Regions from separate parts of the Rummeliibacillus sp. NPDC094406 genome, predicted to be linked through region 3. Evidence: riboswitches for the same ligand, from Rfam matches in the RefSeq annotation. Region 3 holds a riboswitch; each other region holds the start of a gene.

Region 1 (3,288 bases), 560 kb from region 3:
AGTGCAAAAAAAATTGGACAAATTGCTGAATTTGAAGCATATGAAGCCGATGAAAATGCTACTATTTCTCCGAACGTAATAAGAGTAATGATCGAGGAAGGAATCAATAAATTAATTTTGCCGAAAGAATATGGCGGTCCTCAAATCGATTTTAAAACATTTTCTGATATGGTTAAAACAGTAGGCTATTACAATTTATCAGCGGCTTGGTTAACCTACTTCTTTTCAGTGCATAACGCATGGGTAGCATTTTTACCAAAACATCGAATGGATGAAATCGTTTATGACGGAGGACTAGTTGCCGATATTTTTGCACCAGTTGGCAAAATAGAAAAATGTGACGGTGGGTTTATAATATCTGGTACATGGAATTACGTAAGTGGAATCAACTATTCTGAATGGATTTCAGTAGGTGCTAGATATCAATTTGACGATGAAGATGAACCTGAATCATTAGGTTTATGTATGAATACATCGGAACTTAACGTAACGAAAGATTGGGATTCATTAGGCTTAAGAGGCACAGGTAGTCATACAGTAAGTATAGAAAATGTATTTGTTCCAGACGATATGGTTATTCGCTTCTCGAAAGTAGCACAAAATAGAAAGCCATTTAAATTAGAAGTAGACGAAGATTATTTATATTATAACGTACCGTTTTATAATGCTTTCTATATGGGTTTTGCTTCTATGTGTTTAGGTGCTGCACAAAGAGTACTTGATGAATTTAAAGTTTGTACAGCAAATCGAGTTCGTGCTTCTGGAATTGAAGAACATAAAAAGAGCAGAAGTCAACGTATACTTGCGAAGTTAACACTTAAACATAAGGCTTCTGAAGCGATGATGAACGAATACATTAATATGTTAAATGAAGATGAAGGCCAATACGATCCATCAATTTGTCATGCTCTTAGGGTTCAGATAATTCGTAATTGCGTGGATATTTCTGTTGAAATAACACTGTCGCTTGGTGCTTCTGCATTAAAGAGAGGAAAGCCTGTTGAAATGATGATGAGAGACTTAATTGCCATTGGCACACATGTAACGTCCCTTTACGAAGATGGTATCGAGGCATTTGGTAAATACTTATTTGGATTTAAAAGTTACTCTCGCGAATAAACTTTTTATTTGGGTTTTATTATGTGATTACATAAAAAAGATGCTAACCCAAATGGGCAGCATCTTTTTTATGATATTTTATTTCAATTCAAGTTAATATTATAGATCATTGAATCATAATTCATATGCTGGACAAGTTCCGTAGCCATCACTATTTCTGCTACTATAGCATTTCAATAGCTTCGATCCGATATACTCCATATTCGCACATCATACACTAATTCGCAGACTGTTCTTTTGTGAAATTGGTGAACTGTAGAACCAGAACACCCAAAATTTGCATCACAACTTTGATCATGATTTGACCTAAAATCGCCATCCACACAGCATCCCATGGTACAAATCCTGCACCAAGTGGTGATAATCCGACGATAACAAAAATCGTAGAATCCAAGATCCCACCAACAACACCGCTATATAGAATTCTCATGCTGATGGACGTTTTCATTCTCGAATAAATTTCTGTATCAGTTGTCTCAGAAACTGCAAAACTTACCGCGCTAGCGAAGACAATCCATAACGTATCGCCCAATAAATAGCTAGAAATAGCTGATAACAGTAATGCAAGTCCAATAAAAAGATACGTTTTTTTCTTTCCATATTTGTTTTGTACAAGATCTCGTAAGATGAAAGTAGCTCCGATTAGGAATGAGCCATAAGGAATGATAAATATTCCTAAAATAAGTGGGTTAAAACTTGCTGTAATGACATTAGCTAGAACGATAGCTAAGAGATATAAGAAAACTCTCATAGAATAAGACTCCTTTTAAATCGTGAATTTTTTTAAACATATCGAAATCGATTTTTATGTAACTTTCTTTTCGTTGTTTAGATAATCCAAATCTTCCATTTCCTCCCGTATTTCTAAAAATAAGAAGGATCCTAGCAAAATAAAAAACTATATCCCTAAAGATATAGTTATCCCTAGTTTTTTATAGAGGGTTTTTCTAGAACCTCTTTTACATTTAGTAAAAGTTTTATTTAGTTTCAAAAGTTATTTTACCATATTATCTGATCGTTTGTTGATTTATTTTTTAGTAATAATTTCCTGTTCTTCATTCAACTTACCTCTTTTTATTAGTTGAATTGTGAAAAATAGACGGAATAAATCCAGAATTAGCATTGAAATTTTGTTCAATTTGAACATAGTTATAAAAAGGATTAAAAGGTAAATTGATTATATAAAGATTGAAATTTCAAAATATTGGAGGGGCTCAGATGAAAAAAGTCTTAAACTACATTAACGGTGAATGGTGTGAAGGTTCATCAGGTAAATTTATTCCTGTAACAAATCCAGCTAATGGCCAAGTATTAGCAGAAGTAACACAATCTACTAATGATGATGTAGATAGAGCGGTAAATGCTGCAAAAAGTGCTCAAAAGGAATGGAGTTTAGTACCTGCTCCAGATCGTGCAGAGGTTTTATATAAAGTTGCGAATTTATTAAAAGAAAGAAAAGAAGAGATTGCTCAAATTCTTACAAGTGAAATGGGAAAAGTAATTGATGAAGGTAGAGGAGAAGTTCAGGAAGCTATTGATATGGCATTCTATATGGCTGGAGAAGGACGACGCCTGTTTGGAGATACGATACCATCTGAACTTCGCAACAAATTTGCGATGAGCATAAGAGTTCCAATTGGAGTGGTAGGAATCATTACACCATGGAATTTCCCTATCGCAATTGCTTCCTGGAAATCACTTCCGGCACTTGTATCTGGAAATGCCGTGGTGTGGAAACCAGCTACTGAAACGCCTATGGTGGCTCAGGAATTTGTGAAAATTTATGAAGAGGCTGGTTTACCAAAAGGACTGATCAATCTAGTGAATGGTTCAGGTAGTGTAGTTGGAAGTGCAATGGTTGATCATCCGCAAATTGATTTAATCTCATTTACAGGATCGAACGAAGTAGGAAAGGCAATCAATGGACGTGCAGGGGAGTTATTGAAAAGAACATCCCTAGAAATGGGAGGCAAAAATGCTGTAACTGTTTTAGAAGATGCAGACTTAGACTTAGCAGTAGAGGGTATCTTGTGGGGGGCATTTGGAACAGCGGGACAAAGATGTACAGCAACAAGCCGCGTTATTATTCACAAAGATGTGAAAGAAGAACTTGAACATAAATTAATAAGTCGTATTAAAGAATTGAAAATGGGTGATGGACTAGATGAA
Region 2 (3,288 bases), on a different contig from region 3:
TTTCGTATATAGATGGGAAAAAGCAGCGATATAGCCAAGCGCAAGAATCGGACCACCAATGATTAATCCTATACCTGACCAATTACTATTTTCCATTAAATGTCCCCAAGCCTTCAATGCAACCCCAACGGGTATTAACAAAACCCATTTTTTGTAAGTTGCGAGAAGCTTATGGGGATCAGAAAATAGATTAAGTTTAGCAGCCGCCATTCCAAGTAGAAATAGGGGGGCAGATAAAATAGGCGTAATCATCAAGATGAAGAATATAATAACGGGATTTTCATCAAGCATACCAGATAAGGGATCTTCCTCATTATTACGAAAATCATAAATTTGGCTATAAGATCCATCACCATAAATAAGTTTAGATTTTTCAATATAGTCACTTGTTAGTTGCGTATCCAAATTTGTTTCTTCTAATTGGCCATAACCAAATGGTATTGTTAATACGAAAGAGATGATCGCCCAAATAATTAATGTTTTTGGTTTTCTCTTTATGAAGAACAATAAGAGAAATCCAAATAGACCATAGAAAGTTAAAATATCTCCTTCCCAAAGAAAAGCAGAATGTAATAACCCCATTGTCAAAAGCATAAGAAATCGACGAACTAAAAACCATCTGGAATGATAACCGCGATTATGTAAAGATTCTACTAATTTTATGAGAGAAAAACCGAAAAGAAATGTAAAAATAGGAAGAAAAGTTTCTTCTATAAATATTTGTATAAATTTATAGGAACCGTAATCGAAATTGGATAAATCGAAATGATTAATTTCATCTTTCCCGAAGATTCCATATTGAAATATAAGCATATTAGCTAGAAGAATTCCAAGTAAACTAAAACCTCTTAAACTATCAATTAAATGAATCCTTGCTGTTTGCATAGCGTAACTCCTTTAACGTTTCATTTATTATCAGATAAAGAAAAAAGCATTTCCATGTTGATTTTAACATGAAAATACTTTTCTTGAATTTTATAGAAAAAAATCAATCTTCAATTAATTTCTTGAAATTGATGCGCTTATTTAATGCAGTCATTAAAGGAATACTTACAGCCATAACTGCAAATTCGCCGGCAGCACAAAAAAGCCATGTTAATAGAAATGGAAGCTTAGAAAGAAGATGTATTTCTATAGCTATGATGAACATTGTAAAAGTAAATACGACCGTATTGAAAATCATACGTGTTAGCTGTCCTTTAATAAAGCGAGCAGAGAAAATAGTAAGTCCAAGTGCAAGAATTGATTGCCCTACACCAAATACTAAATCATACGTACCATATGGTGAGAAGAACAGATTCGTGATAAATACACCAATTACGATGCCAATCATATATTTTTTGTTGAAAACAACAAGGTGGTTGAACATTTCTGATATACGAAATTGCACATTAGTAAAGCTAATAGGTGCAATAAGGATTGAAACCGCAATGTAAAGAGCAGCAATAATTGCGCTGACAGTTAAAGATTTTGTCTTCATTATTTAGTTCCCCCTAGTTTTTTTACGTGGGATGGTTTCGAACCACGTTATTATTTAGAAACAAAATAACATTGTAAATATATTGAGTGAATATGTCAAATTGCATTTTACTAATATTTTACCCGTGGCTCGCTTTCCAGCAGGACTATGAATGAACTTCTCTGAATTAATATCGCACGAGTAAATGCGAATGTATTTAATGTATTTTCAGGGAGTCGCCATCATTCGCTCAAATCTAGCTTTAAAAAGTTCACAAAATAGACATGAATAGGTGGAGGTGTGTAAAAACCTTATATATAATCGATTTATTGAATTGAAGCGTTGAAGTTCAGTCTACTAAAATAGTCAAAAAATTCATAATATTATTGACTATTGTAAAAGCCTTCTGTAATATAACAATAATTAGTTGCTTTCAGTAAAGAAAAATAAGAGATAACAAGAAATCGAGGAGGAAACTTCATGAAAAAAATGAAAAAGTATGGATTACTTTTAATGTCAGTGATCATCGTATTAGCGCTGGCTGCATGTGGTAGTAAAGATGATTCATCATCAGCTGATACAAAAGATAAGAATGCAGCGACAGATGAAAAAACTTATAAAGTTGGAATCACGCAAATCGTTGAACATCCATCGTTAAATGAGGCAACAAAAGGTTTCAAAGCCGCACTTAAAGATGCGGGCTTAAAAGTTAAATATCAAACTGAAATCGCTCAAGGAGATCAAAGTGTTAATACAACAGCTGCTAATAACTTAGTAGGTAGTGGAGCAGATTTAATTTTTGCCAATTCTACGCCAAGTGCTCAAGCAGTAGCTGCCGCAACTTCAGATATTCCAATTGTATTTACTTCTGTAACAGATGCAGTTGGTGCCGAACTCGTAAAATCAATGGACAAACCTGGTGGTAACGTAACGGGTACTGTTGATACTCACCCAGATGCTATTCCAAATACAGTAAAATTCTTATCAGAACAATTAGGTGCTAAAAAAGTAGGGATGGTGTTCAACTCAGGTGAACAAAACTCGCGTGCACAAGTAGACAACGTGAAGAAAGAAGCAAAAAAAGCAGGTATTACAATCGTTGAAGCTTCTGCAGCAACTTCAGCGGAAGTAAAACAAGCAACTGAATCATTAGTAGGTAAAGTAGACGCAATCTACATCATCACAGATAATACAGTAGTTTCAGCTCTTGAATCTGTATTAGATGTAGCAAACGAAAAGAAAATCCCAGTTATGGTAGGGGAACTTGACTCCGTAAAACGCGGTGGTCTTGGGGCATACGGCTTCAGCTATTATGATATCGGTTACGAAGCAGGTCAAAAAGCTGTCGAAATCTTAAAAGACGGTAAAAAACCAGCGGATATTCCAGTAGCATATCCAGCAAACTTAAAACTTGAAATTAACAAAACAACAGCAGATAAAATCGGTGTAAATATCAAAGAGGATTGGAAAGCAGAAGTAGTCAAATAGATTGGAGATGATTCTATATGTTTACAGCAATTTTTGGCTCAGTGGAGCAAGGGATCATCTATGCAATAATGGCACTCGGAGTGTATTTAACATTCCGAGTGTTAGATTTTCCTGATTTAACAGTAGACGGTAGCTTTGTGACAGGTGCCGCGACAGCAGCAACGATGATTACACTAGGGTACAATCCAATTATTTCCACGCTATGTGCAACATTAGCTGGGTTTGTTGCCGGTTCCATTACAGGTCTTCTTCACACAAAAGCAAAAATCAACTCACTGTTAGCAGGGATTTTAATGATGATTGCTTTATACTCCATTAACTTACGAATTATGGGAATGACG
Region 3 (3,288 bases):
CTGGACTTCCAGATGGAGTGTTGAACATTATTCCAGGAAAAGGCGATGTATTAAGTGAGGTGTTAACGTCTCATCCACATGTCAAAAAAGTAACGTTTACAGGTAGCGTTGAGGTTGGTCATATAATTCAACAACAAGCAGGTTTCCGCAAATTAACACTTGAATTAGGATCTAATTCTCCTTTTATTATTGATGAAGGTGTGGATATTGACAAAGTCATAGATCGAAGTGTTTTGGGGTCTTTTTCAAACAATGGTCAAGTTTGTATCTCGATTCAGAGAATCTATATACATCAATCGTTGTATAAACAATTTTTAGAACGGTTTGTAAGTCGAACAAAACAACTTGTAGTTGGTCCACCATTGGATGAAAAGACAAATATCACGGCAGTTATCTCAAAAAAATCTTTAGATCGATTAAAAACCTGGTTAGATGAAGCCGTACAAGAGGGAGCAAAAATTGAGTGCGGCGGAAATGTAGAAGGGAATGTATTATACCCAACTGTTTTAACAAATGTAAATCGAGATTCTAAAGTATTTCGCTTTGAAGTTTTTGGTCCCATTGTATGCATTTTTCCATTTGGTACATTGGATGAAGCCATCAAGGATGCAAATGATTCACGTTATGGCTTAAATTCAGGTGTGATGACTCCAAGTATTGAACGGGCATTCTATGTAGCTGAACGTCTTGAAACAGGTGGAGTGATTGTAAATGATATTCCGACATATCGAAATGACAATATGCCTTATGGTGGATGGAAAGACAGTGGTGTTGGTAGAGAAGGCGTAAAATATGCCATGAATGAGATGATGGAGCAAAAGTTTATAAGCTTTAAAACGGGAGATTAACTAATTTGAGTCAATTTCATAATTCAAAGTTTTGATGAAAAACACGAACATTAAATGAGGAAATTGTATGTGCTATACCTGTCTAAGAAGCAAGATGGCGAGTCCTCGAAAATGCATTCGCATTTCCTTCGTGCTATGTTAATTCAGTGAGATCTATTCAAAGTCCTGCGACGAAGTTAGCGTAGCGATGCAGGAACAATCTTTTAACTGCGACGAGTAACCGCAGGAGCAATCTTTTAACTGCGACGAGTAACCGCAGGAGCAAAGGGTTTTCGGACGAGGAGGGCTCACCGCTCTTCCGCGGAAAGCGCCATCTGAAGCAGCGTATTAAGCAAATAGTATTGTTGCAGTATAGTCCGAATCATTTGGGTGTATATTTAGATTACATTCGCGTTTTTCGTATAGAAAAGTATTTTTTGGAATAGATTCATTTTGATAACAATAAGAAAATCCTTGATTTACTGATAACATAAATATACTATTAGTATGGAATTAAATATTCTGCTTTAAAGCGGAAGAGGTTCTAGCTACCCTCTTTAAAAAACTAAGAAGAAACAGTACTCTTTCTTAGAGTACTGTTTTTTTGCAATAAAGGAGTAATTGCAGAAATGAAAAAAGAAAAAGCTGTTATCGTGTTTAGTGGTGGTCAGGATAGTACAACATGTTTGTTCTGGGCACTCGAAAAATTTGAAGAAGTTGAGGCAGTGACGTTTGATTATGACCAACGACACAGTCTAGAAATTGAATGTGCGCAAAATATTGCCAAAGAACTTGGCGTAAAGCATCATATTCTGGATATGTCACTTCTTAATCAATTGGCTCCAAATGCATTGACTCGTAGTGATATAGAAGTGAAAGAAGGAGAAGATGGAGAACTACCTTCGACTTTTGTGCCGGGACGTAATTTACTGTTTCTTTCATTTGCAGGAGTACTTGCAAGACAAATTGGTGCTAAACATATTGTCACAGGTGTCTGTGAAACAGATTTCAGCGGTTATCCTGATTGTCGGGATATGTTTATAAAATCTTTAAATGTCACTTTAAACCTAGCAATGGATGATTCCTTTGTTATTGATACACCACTAATGTGGTTAAACAAAGCAGAAACTTGGGCTCTAGCAGATCAATTAGGGGCATTTGACTTTGTTCGTGAAAAAACTTTAACTTGTTATAATGGCATCATCGCAGATGGCTGTGGAGAATGTCCTGCTTGCAAGTTAAGGCTGAAAGGTCTTTCGGAATACTTAAGTGTTCGAAAGGAGTCATAAGAAATGTATGGATTTAAAATTGTCGATCATCTTCAAAAGATTGATGAAGATATAAAACGAGATCAATTAAAATACCATGCTAAACGAGTTCTGGTAAGTAAGGAATTTACTTTTGATGCAGCTCATCATCTACATTGTTATGAGGGAAAGTGTAAAAATCTGCATGGTCACACGTATCGAGTAATATTTGGCTTAAGTGGCTATACAGATGAACGTGGTTTGATGATCGATTTTGGTGATATAAAAAATATTTGGAAAGAAAAAATTGAAATCTATTTGGATCATCGATATTTGAATGAAACGCTTCCTTTAATGAATACAACAGCTGAAAACATGGTTGTTTGGATATATGAAAAAATGGCAGAAGCTTTGCTAGAGGAGCAATCCTATAAAGGAGCTCGTGTAGAATTTGTCCGCCTTTACGAAACTCCGACAAGTTTTGCTGAAGCAAGACGGGAGTGGATGGATTTTGAGTAAAATTCCTGTTTTAGAAATCTTCGGTCCCACTATTCAAGGTGAAGGAATGGTTATTGGTCAAAAGACAATGTTTGTTCGTACGGCAGGTTGTGATTATTCCTGTTCCTGGTGCGATTCTGCTTTTACATGGGATGGTAGTGGGAAAGATCAAATTGTACAAATGACAGCTGAAGAAATATGGAATGAGCTGAAACGAATTGGTGGAAATGGTTTTTCTTTTGTGACTATTTCGGGAGGTAACCCAGCATTATTGAAAAACCTAGATCGTTTAGTATCTCTATTAAAAGAAAACCAGATACAAATTGGTGTCGAAACACAGGGAAGCAGATGGCAAGAATGGTTTTATGAGATAGATGAACTAACCATTTCACCTAAACCACCTAGCTCTGGTATGAAAACAAATTTCGCAATTCTCGATGACATATTAGCGAATCTTAAAGACAGTAAGAACAGTCAACATGTGTCGCTAAAGATTGTTATCTTTAATGATGAAGATTTTGAGTACGGGAAAAGGGTACATCATCGTTATCCAGATGTACCATTCTATTTTCAAGTTGGAAATGATGATATAACCACGACTGATGATTCGAAGCTTATAAAAAAACTTTTACAAAAGTATGAATGGTTGATTGAAAAAGTCATTTCCGATCAGGAGCTGACAAATGTAAAAGTTCTTCCGCAATTGCATACGTATA

Evidence for each region. Region 3 has a riboswitch for preQ1 ahead of queC (7-cyano-7-deazaguanine synthase QueC). Riboswitches for the same ligand answer to the same signal wherever they lie in the genome.
Region 1: it holds a riboswitch for preQ1, as region 3 does, so the genes downstream of both, ACIQ4I_RS00405 (VUT family protein) here and queC (7-cyano-7-deazaguanine synthase QueC) in region 3, are expected to answer to the same signal.
Region 2: it holds a riboswitch for preQ1, as region 3 does, so the genes downstream of both, ACIQ4I_RS14595 (QueT transporter family protein) here and queC (7-cyano-7-deazaguanine synthase QueC) in region 3, are expected to answer to the same signal.

The regions. Positions count from the first base shown of each region.
Region 1 covers NZ_JBIWGZ010000001.1:84,652-87,939, forward strand. Annotated here, with positions in the region: gene ACIQ4I_RS00400 (acyl-CoA dehydrogenase family protein) at 1-1,119, shown strand, start outside; gene ACIQ4I_RS00405 (VUT family protein) at 1,337-1,870, opposite strand; PreQ1 riboswitch class I at 2,038-2,082, opposite strand; gene ACIQ4I_RS00410 (aldehyde dehydrogenase family protein) at 2,338-3,288, shown strand, end outside.
Region 2 covers NZ_JBIWGZ010000005.1:164,599-167,886, reverse strand. Annotated here, with positions in the region: gene ACIQ4I_RS14600 (DUF418 domain-containing protein) at 1-885, opposite strand, end outside; gene ACIQ4I_RS14595 (QueT transporter family protein) at 989-1,480, opposite strand; PreQ1 riboswitch class I at 1,488-1,532, opposite strand; gene ACIQ4I_RS14590 (ABC transporter substrate binding protein) at 1,940-2,947, shown strand; gene ACIQ4I_RS14585 (ABC transporter permease) at 2,965-3,288, shown strand, end outside.
Region 3 covers NZ_JBIWGZ010000001.1:648,475-651,762, reverse strand. Annotated here, with positions in the region: gene ACIQ4I_RS03095 (aldehyde dehydrogenase family protein) at 1-848, shown strand, start outside; PreQ1 riboswitch class I at 1,360-1,402, shown strand; gene queC (7-cyano-7-deazaguanine synthase QueC) at 1,448-2,116, shown strand; gene queD (6-carboxytetrahydropterin synthase QueD) at 2,120-2,593, shown strand; gene queE (7-carboxy-7-deazaguanine synthase QueE) at 2,586-3,288, shown strand, end outside.